DNA from 2 places in the Cobetia sp. 14N.309.X.WAT.E.A4 genome. Region 1 is predicted to be linked to the other one. Evidence: predicted binding sites of a transcription regulator. Region 1 holds the regulator's gene; the other holds the start of a gene.
What was found. The regulator sigma-54, encoded in region 1, starts transcription at its own class of promoters, with help from an activator protein. The targets are predictions, from matches to a motif close to TGGCACNNNNNTTGCTNT.

Region 1 (4,738 bases):
GCGAAGCCATTCGTCGCGTCGGTCTGGGGGTCAGCGTTCCCAACGCCATGCCCTATGTGATGAGTGAAGCCAATTGGGTGACCACGCGTCAGGGCGGTGATGGTGCCGTGCGCGAGATCTGTGATCTGCTGCTCAAGGCACAGGGCCACTGGGCCTCGGTGCTGGATACCTATCTGCAGGAGTCGCGCGCCTGATGCCACGTCTGCCCCGTCCCTCTCCGCGCCTGTGGCTGATGCTGCTGCTCCTGCTGGTCGGCGGCGTCATGGCCCTGATCGAGCAGCGCAACAGTCTGGAGTCGACAGTGGATGTCGACGCCAGCAGTGATGAGCCGGATTACTATCTCGAGGGGGCTGACATGACGCGCTTCGATGCGCGGGGAGTGTCGATCCAGTCGATGACCTCCCCGCACATCGAACACACGCCAGGCGATGACGTGACGCGTGCGCAGGCACCGAAGATCCGGACCAACGACAGCGAAGACCGTCGCTGGTACGCCACGGGTGACAGTGGCGTGTTGAGTGCCGGCGGCGACACCTTCACCCTCGAGGGCAATGCCAGGCTGCGCCAGCCTTCGGACGCCTGGACACTGGACACCGACGTGCTGCATTACAGTCGTGAGCAGAACCGTGCCTGGAGTGACGTGCCGGTGGTGATCACCCAGAATGGTCAACGCGTCGAGAGTGACCGCTTCAGCGCTGACCTCTCTCAGGATTCCGCCCAGCTGGAAGGCCGCGTCCGCAGTACCCTGCAACCCGGCAAGGGCAAGAGCGATGCCGCCCGGGAAGCCGAGACTCTCGACACCGGCAATGACACCACCCGTGACGATGATGGCCGCGTCTCCAGCACCTTCGATGCCGCGCCGGCCCAGGATCAGTGAGCGCACCCCTGCATGCGCCGAATCCTCTCTCCCCGATTTCCGCTTCACGATGGCCTGAGTGATCGTGAAGCCTTACCAGTTCTGCCAAGGAGCACTCCATGACTTCAACGACTCTCACGCCCTTGACGGTCTGGCGCCAGACACTCAGACCCGGTGTCATGGCCCTTGGCCTGGCACTTGGCATGACGACGCTTTCCCCGACCGCACTGGCGCTGGACAGCGATGCCAACCAGCCGATCAACATTGCCGCCGACTCACTGTCACTGGATGACAAGGCCGGCACGGCCACCTATACCGGTCGCGTGGAAATGCGCCAGGGCAGCATGAAGCTGGATGCCGCGCGCGTGGACATCAGTCGCGCCGACAGCGGCGAGATTTCCCTGGTCAAGGCCACCGGCCAGCGCGCCTACATGGAGCAGAAACCCGATACCGACGAGCGACTGGTCAAGGGCTGGGCGAATACCATTCGCTACCACGCGCTGGAGCGCCGGGTGGAACTGGTCGGCGATGCCCGTCTGGAGAAAGGCGATGACACCTTCGAAGGTGGCTACGTGGAATACTTCCTGGACAAGCGCCAGGTCAATGCCAGCAATGGCACCGATGCCTCATCCTCCGAGGGGTCACGCGTCCACATGACCCTGACGCCACGTGGCGCCAATGCCAGCAAGGGTCAATGAGAATGACTGCTGCCAGCCCACGTACCCTCAGCGCTCGTCATCTGGCCAAGGCCTACAAGGGTCGCAAGGTCGTCAAGGACATCTCGCTGGAAATCCGCCAGGGTGACATCGTAGGCCTGCTGGGCCCCAACGGGGCCGGCAAGACGACCTCGTTCTACATGATCGTCGGCCTCGTGCGCTCGGATGCCGGTAGCGTGACCATCGATGACCACGACCTGTCCGGCGCCGCCATGCATCAGCGGGCTCGCGCCGGCATCGGCTATCTGCCCCAGGAAGCCTCGATCTTCCGCAAGCTCTCGGTGTCCGACAACATCATGGCGATCCTCGAGACGCGCAAGGATCTGGATCGCAACGGACGCAAGGCACGCCTGGAGGAGCTGCTCAACGAGTTCAGCATCACGCATATTCGTGACAGTGCCGGCATGAGCCTTTCCGGCGGGGAGCGCCGCCGCGTGGAGATCGCTCGCGCACTGGCCACCGAGCCGGACTTCGTGCTGCTTGATGAGCCGTTTGCCGGCGTGGACCCCATCTCGGTGGGCGAGATCAAGAGCATCGTGCGCCAGCTGCGTGACCGCGGCATCGGGGTGCTGATCACCGATCACAACGTGCGCGAGACACTCGACATCTGCGATACCGCCTACATCGTGGGCGATGGCCAGATCATCGCGCATGGCGACGCCGACACCATCCTCGCCAACCAGCAGGTGCGTGATGTCTACCTGGGCCATGAGTTCAAGCTCTAGCCCGAGAGTGGCGTCAGCCTGGTGAGAGCCGTCAGCCTGGTGAGAGCCGTCAGCCTGGTGAGAGCCGTCAGCCTGACGAGAGCCGTCCGACCTCTTCTGCTCTCACCAGCACCCTCCAGCACCCGCCACTTCCTGCTTCACTGTCGGGGCCTCGTTCCCCGCCCCCTCACGCAAGCGCCTCGACAGGCGCTTGCGTGATCTCCCCGTGAACCCTCCTGCTCTGCCACACCTCACTCGAATGCATGACGTCCATACCACCTTGGTGGCAACATGGCATGCAAGTTGCTTGAATATTCTCGACTGCCCCTTGTCAGTGCCCCGACCCACGGTATAGCGTAGATGCACGTTCCTTTGCCGTGAATGACAGACCCCATGAAACCCACCTTGCAGCTTCGACTCGGCACTTCCCTGACCATGACCCCGCAACTTCAGCAAGCGATCCAGCTGCTGCAGTTGTCGACGCTGGACCTGCGTCAGGAGATACAGCAGGCGCTTGAGTCAAACCCCATGCTGGAGCTTGACGAGGAATACGAGTCGCTGGATGTCGCGGAGACACAGGACAAGAGCGAGATCTCCACCTCCGAGACCAACAGCGAGATTCCTGAAGAATACCCTCTCGACAGTGACTGGTCGGACCTCTACCAGGATCACGCAGGCAGCCTGACCAGTTCCGGCAGCGGAAGCTCGAGCGAGGACGGGCCGGACTTCGATCGCAACACCAGTGTCGAAAGCCTGCAGGACCACCTGCGCTGGCAGCTGGCGATGACGGACCTCGATGCGCGTGAACGCCAGATGGCGGAGAGTCTGATCGATGCGGTGGATGGGGCCGGCTACCTGAGCATGAGCCTGGACGAACTGGTCGATGGCCTGCGAGGTCAGGGACTGCCCGGCCTCAAGGCGTCGGAACTCGAGCAGGTCCTGCTGCGCCTTCAGCAGTTCGATCCCACCGGTGTGTTCGCTCGAGACCTGCGGGAATGCCTGCTGCTGCAGCTGGCCCTGCTGCCGGACGATCTGCCATTGCTGGCCCAGGCCCGCCGTCTGGTGCGGCAATTCCTCGAGGCACTGGGCAATGACGATCGCAAGCTGCTCAAGCGTCGCCTGAGCCTGGATGATGATGAGCTGGATCACGTCATTCGTCTGGTACGGGCGCTCGACCCGCGCCCGGCGTCCGCCTGGGGCGAGCCTGCCAGTGATTACGTCATCCCGGACCTGCTGGTCCGTCATACGCGTCACGGCTGGCAGGTCGAGCTCAACCCGGAAGCGCTGCCCAAGCTGCGTATCCAGCCGGAATATGCCGCCCTCATCAAGCGGGCCGACAAGTCCGCGGACAATACCTTCCTCAAGGACAATCTTCAGGAAGCCCGCTGGCTGATGAAGAGCCTGTCCTCACGCAATGACACCCTGCTCAAGGTGGGCCGCGAGATCATGGCGCGCCAGATCGACTTCCTCGAGCAGGGGGAAGAAGGCATGAAGCCGCTGATCCTCGCCAACATCGCGGAAGTGGTCGAGATGCACGAATCCACCATCTCGCGGGTGACCACCCAGAAATATATCCACACCCCGAGAGGCGTGTTCGAACTCAAGTTCTTCTTCTCGAGTCAGGTGGGTGGCAGCGGCAACGGTGACGCGCACTCCAGCACCGCGATCCGTGCGCGCATTCGCAAGCTGATCTCGGAAGAACCGGCGCGCAAGCCATTGTCCGACTCACGCCTGGTGGATCTGCTGGCCAGTGATGGCATCGAGGTAGCGCGCCGGACGGTCGCCAAGTATCGCGAGGCCATGGGCATCCCCTCCTCCAGCGAGCGCAAGCGCTTAGCGTGAGTCTCGACAACGGATACCCGCAGGCCAGCGGACTCCACACGTCGGAGCGCTGAAGCTCGCCCCCTTGCACCTGCCATCCTGGCATCATCTGCCAATCGGTCGTCTGAATACCGGTTGGCAATGCCTGTCCTTGCGACTGCGTGAGTGACTTCACGCCCCAATTGCCTATTTTTCCAGCCACTTTTCTCCAGAGTGCTTTCTTTTTCCCTCACATCCCACGGACAGATAGCCAGGGGTCGCCACCGACTCCTGCCACACGAACGTCGACGTAAATGCTGACATTGGCCACAAACGGCCGGTTTCTCGAGCCCCATTCCGTCCGTGATGCGAGGCGATGCTCATGAAGAACCTGCTGATATCCCTCGCTGGGTTGAAGACAAGCCTTGCCCCACGATGCAGCGCAGCGTTGATCTTTGTTCAAAGCTTGGGCATTGTCGGGGTAGACGCTCGGTACACCGGCACCGCCGCTCTCGCCAGCAGATGATCGCCACGAGACCATGGCCGGAGTCAGAAAGTGGCCGCGCGTTCAATCAGGGTTTGCTCGCAGTCAAAAAGGGTTACAATTCAAAGGCAACCCGCTGGATAAAGGAGCGTGTCCATGCAAGTGAATATCACCGGGC
Region 2 (4,738 bases), on a different contig from region 1:
GTGAGCGCCGTCGGAGTTGACTACTCGCCACTCACGCGCGTCTTTCAGGGTGTCGGCATCGTGCAGGGCCTGGTTCAATTCGCGCAGCCCATCAACGGCCAGATCGTGAGTCTTCATCATTACGCGGCCTCCGAACGGGCGGTGTCTTTTTCCCACAGATACAGGCGGCCGGGTTCCGGCTCCCACACGCGGGCATCCTTGATGCCCGGCAAACTGGCCAGGGCGCGGTATTCCGAGGCCATGGCCACGTAATCATCGGTCTCGGCGATCACGGCAGGCTTGCAGGCGATCGGGTCACGCACCACGGCGAAGCCATCACGGGTGCCGATGGTGAAGGTGAAGAAGCCATCAAGGTCCTTTAGGGCGCCGGTGATCGCGGCTTCCAGACTGTCGCCCTGCTCCAGACGCCAGGTCAGGTAGCCAGCGGCGACTTCGGAATCGTTGTCGGTCTCGAAGCTGATGCCCTCACGCTTGAGCTTGGTGCGCAGCCAGTTGTGGTTGGACAGCGAGCCATTGTGGACCAGGCACAGATCACGCCCGGTGGAGAACGGGTGGCTGCCCTGCAGGGTCACGGCGCTTTCGGTCGCCATGCGGGTATGGCCGATGATGTGGCTGCCCTGCATGCCCTTGAGGCCATAGAGGCTGGCGATATGCGCCGGCAGGCCCACCGCCTTGAGGATCTCGATGCTCTGCCCCACGCTCAATACGCGTATCTGCGGGGCGCTGTCGGCAAGCCAGCTGCGCACGGCACTCTCTTCCCCGGCGATCTTGAATACCGCGACACTGGCATTGCTGAACCAGTCCGCCACCGTGCCGACCTGCTCGCCCAGGCCCTTGGCGATCGCCCCCCAATCCTCATCGACACCATCGCTCTGCAGCGTCAGCTTGATGCCAGCGTCAAATTCGTCGCCATAGATGGCGAAGCCGGCGCTATCCGGGCCGCGATCCGTCATCGCGATCAACATCGGCTCGAACAGCTCCCCCAGGCGCGACTCCAGCGCCGGGTTCTTGAGATAAAGCCCTACGATTCCACACATGGTGATGTCCTCTCACGGGCAGGAGGCGTCCTCCTGCCTGGTGTCTTGAGCGTGGTGGTGACAGTGGCGACACTCGTCTGACATGACCCGCGAGATCCGCGAGCGCCGCCGGATGAGATCAGAAGAATTCGGCGTAGCGTTTGACTTCCCACTCACTGACCTGGGCGTTGTAGTCCCGCCATTCCTCGCGCTTGAGGCGCATGAACTCGGCGCAGATCCCCTCGCCCAGGCTCTCGCGCAGAATGCTGTCCGCCTCGAGCGCATCAATGGCCAGCGAGAGATTCTGCGGCAGCGTCTCGATGCCCTTCTCGGCGCATTCGCTCGGGGTCAGCGAGTAGAGATTGATGTTGTGGGGCGTGCCCGGGTCCAGCTTGCGTGCCACGCCATCCAGCCCCGCGGCGATGATGGCGGCGTGCACGAGATAGGGGTTGCAGCCGGCGTCCGGCAGGCGGAACTCGAGGCGACCGTAGGGCACACGCACCATGGCCGAGCGGTTGTTGTCACCGTAGGCGATGAAGACCGGCGCCCAGGTCGCGCCGCTGGTGCTGCCGCCGCCGACCAGACGCTTGTAGGAATTGACGGTCGGCGCGGCAAAGGCACACAGCGCCGGGGCATGCGCCAGCAGACCGCCGAGGAAGTGATACGCCAGCGGCGACAGGCCCATGCCCTGGGAATCGGTGTCATCGCCGAACAGATTGCGCCCGGTGTCATCACACACGGACAGGTGGAAGTGCATGCCGTTGCCCGGGCGGTCCGCCAGCGGCTTGGGCATGAAGGAGCACACCATGCCCAGATCATTGGCGATCTCGCCGGCAGCCATGCGCACGAAGGTGAAGCGGTCTGCCGAGGTCAGCGCATCGCTGTAGGTGTAGTTGATCTCGAACTGGCCATTGGCGTCCTCGTGATCGATCTGATAGACGTCGAAGTCCACCGCCTGCAACGATTCGACCAGACGCTCGAGGAATTCACGCGAACGCGACAGGCCCTTGTAGTCGTAGCAGGGCTTGGCGAGGGTATCGCTCTCATCCACCGGCAACAGCTCACCCGCTTCCCCCCGGCGGAACAGTGAGAATTCCGGCTCCAGCCCGCTATTGAGTGTCCAGCCCTTCTCCTTCATGCGCTCCAGCTGCTTGAGCAGTACCACACGGCTGTCGTTATCGAACGGTTGCCCATTGACGTACCCATCACAGGCCATGCGCGCATAGCCCGGCTGCCACGGCACCAGGCACAGCGAGTCCAGATCGCCACGCGCCATGAAGTCCGGCCCCTCCGGCGACATGCCGAGACCACTGACGGCGAAGCCGGCAAAGCCGGCGCCCTTCTCGACCACATCCATCAGGCAATTGGCCGGCACGGACTTGGTCTTGGCAGCGCCATGAATATCCACGAACTGCGCCAGCAAGTAGCGAATATCGTGATCCTTGATGAACTGTTGCGCCTTTTCGGGTGACATCTGGGTTTCCTCTGAGAGCGGACCGGGTTCCATCTCCCTCGACACTGTCTGCCACCCCGGGAAACCTGACCCCTTGTGGTGACACGCCACGCCAAGATAGCGGATGAAACGAGTTTTTGTGATTCCTGCTGGTCAACTTTATTTCCTTCAAAGAAAAGCATGCAGCATGCCATTTCGTCAGCTGTCGCCCAGAGCTTTTCATCAACCTACTGTTTTGTATGGAAATTTATTTTCCATAGGCGTTTTACCCCACAGGAAACGTCAGGTGATTCTGAGTGAAATCCTGCCGGTTTCTCGAAATAGGCATCATTTCGGTGCCCAAAGCCCCCTCTTCGCACCAGCATGATGCAAAGCGCTGATATTCACGCCCGAATTCGTGCTGCCAATCGCCGCCTGACTCGCTCCAGGGTTGCCGTGGCCATGGCCTTTGACGGAATTGGCAAGCCCCTTGCTTAACCATGAGGAATGTTTCTTTCCTTTCAAGAATCGATGCTCATGCGATCAGGCAAGGCAAGCAGCAGGCACAAGCCCTTGTGAAGCGCCTGAAGAGGCGCCTGAAGAGGCGAAAGAACAACAACACTTCCTGCGGCGGATGCGCGTCTTGCGCGCCATCTCCGCCAGCACCAGCAGGACTACGGCACCACCCACTTACGCTAGGCAGCACGACTCACAGGAGAAAGGGACGCATGGCGAATTCATGGCGCATCTCGGCATTGGCCGAACAACACCGCAAGCTGGGCGCGGAGCTTGAAGACTGGAATGGCATGGGCACTGCCTGGAATTACGCCGTCTCGGACACGGCCGATGACCACGAGACCATCCGCACCCGCGCCGGTCTGATGGATGTCTCGGGGCTCAAGAAGATCCACTGCAATGGCCCGCACGCCCAGGCCGTGCTGGATTACGTCACCACGCGGGACATGTCCAAGCTGTATCCAGGCAAATCGGTGTACGCCAGCGTCTTGAATGAGGCCGGCAAGTTCGTCGACGACTGCATCGTCTATTGTCTGGCGCCGAACTCCTACCTCGTGGTGCACGGCACGGGCACCGCGAATGAAATGCTGGCCAAGAGTGCCCTGGGGCGCGCCGTCAGCCTGACCTTCGATGACGACATGCATGACATGTCACTGCAGGGGCCGGTCGCGGTGGATTTTCTGGAGCGTCATGTGCCGGGCATCCGTGAGCTGCGTTACTTCCACCATCTGCAGACCCAGCTGTTCGGCTACCACGTGATGATCTCGCGCACCGGCTACACAGGCGAGCGGGGCTACGAGATCTTCTGCAAGGCCAAGGACGCTCCCTCTCTGTGGGAACAGATTCTCGAAGATGGCACCGACATGGGCATCAAGCCGTGCAGCTTTGGCACCCTTGACTGGCTGCGGGTCGAGAGCCACCTGCTGTTCTACCCGGCGGACAATTCCGAAACCTACCCGTACCCCGACCAGCCGGTGGGCGACACCCTGTGGGAGCTGGGCCTGGACTTCACCGTCTCCCCGGGCAAGACCGAATTCCGTGGCGCCAGCGAACACTTCGCGCTGCAGGGCAAGGAGCGCGTCAAGGTCTATGGCGTGCTGCTGGACTCGAAAGACGTCGCCCAGATCGGTGACAAGATCTACGCCGACGGCAAGTGTGTCGGTGTCATCACCCAAGGCATGTACTCGCGCCTGAGCGATCGCTCCATGGCGCTGGCACGTCTCGAACCCGGCTATGCCGAGCATGGCACCCCGCTGACCCTCAAGACCGGCACTGACGGAGAGACCAGCCTCTCGGCCATCAGTCATTCCCTGCCCTTCGATGACCCGGAAAAGGCCAAGCGACTGGCTCGCGGCTGAGCACACGCACCATGTCGGGCACTGCAAGACCTGCAGTGATAACCGGGTGAAGTGGCAGGACGCATTGCGAACGCAAGACGCAAGAGGCCTCCTCGACGTGACGTCGAGGAGGCCTCTTGCCTCACACCCAGTCCAGGTGATTGAGAAGGACTCTCGAAAGGTACTCCCGCCCCCTTGGCAGACATCAAGGATGAGGGTTGACGGCAAAGTTGGTAATGTCACGCCATACCCCGCCCGCGAGCCGATGCGCCGCATGCCTCACAAGGACATGCAGTGTCCTCGCCGGCCATCCCCTTCCCATTGCCACCCTCTCCGCTACAGGAGTCATCATGCCGCGAAAATCCCCCGCTCCCTCCGAGAAGTCGGAACAGGACAGCTCCGACACTCTGCCCCGTGAACCAGCGACCGACCCCGCT

Region 2: glnT (type III glutamate--ammonia ligase) is a predicted target of sigma-54. The motif match lies at 2,645-2,662, and genes of this name have one in related genera.

Annotation. Positions count from the first base shown of each region.
Region 1 is NZ_JAPNXT010000001.1:53,902-58,639, reverse strand. It holds gene OW493_RS00255 (HAD hydrolase family protein) at 1-194, shown strand, start outside; gene lptC (LPS export ABC transporter periplasmic protein LptC) at 194-877, shown strand; gene lptA (lipopolysaccharide transport periplasmic protein LptA) at 976-1,554, shown strand; gene lptB (LPS export ABC transporter ATP-binding protein) at 1,551-2,297, shown strand; gene OW493_RS00235 (RNA polymerase factor sigma-54) at 2,670-4,118, shown strand; gene raiA (ribosome-associated translation inhibitor RaiA) at 4,717-4,738, shown strand, end outside.
Region 2 is NZ_JAPNXT010000007.1:32,921-37,658, reverse strand. It holds gene OW493_RS10900 (protein glxC) at 1-120, opposite strand, end outside; gene OW493_RS10895 (glutamine amidotransferase family protein) at 120-1,037, opposite strand; gene glnT (type III glutamate--ammonia ligase) at 1,156-2,490, opposite strand; gene OW493_RS10885 (aminomethyltransferase family protein) at 3,177-4,322, shown strand; gene OW493_RS10880 (XRE family transcriptional regulator) at 4,652-4,738, shown strand, end outside.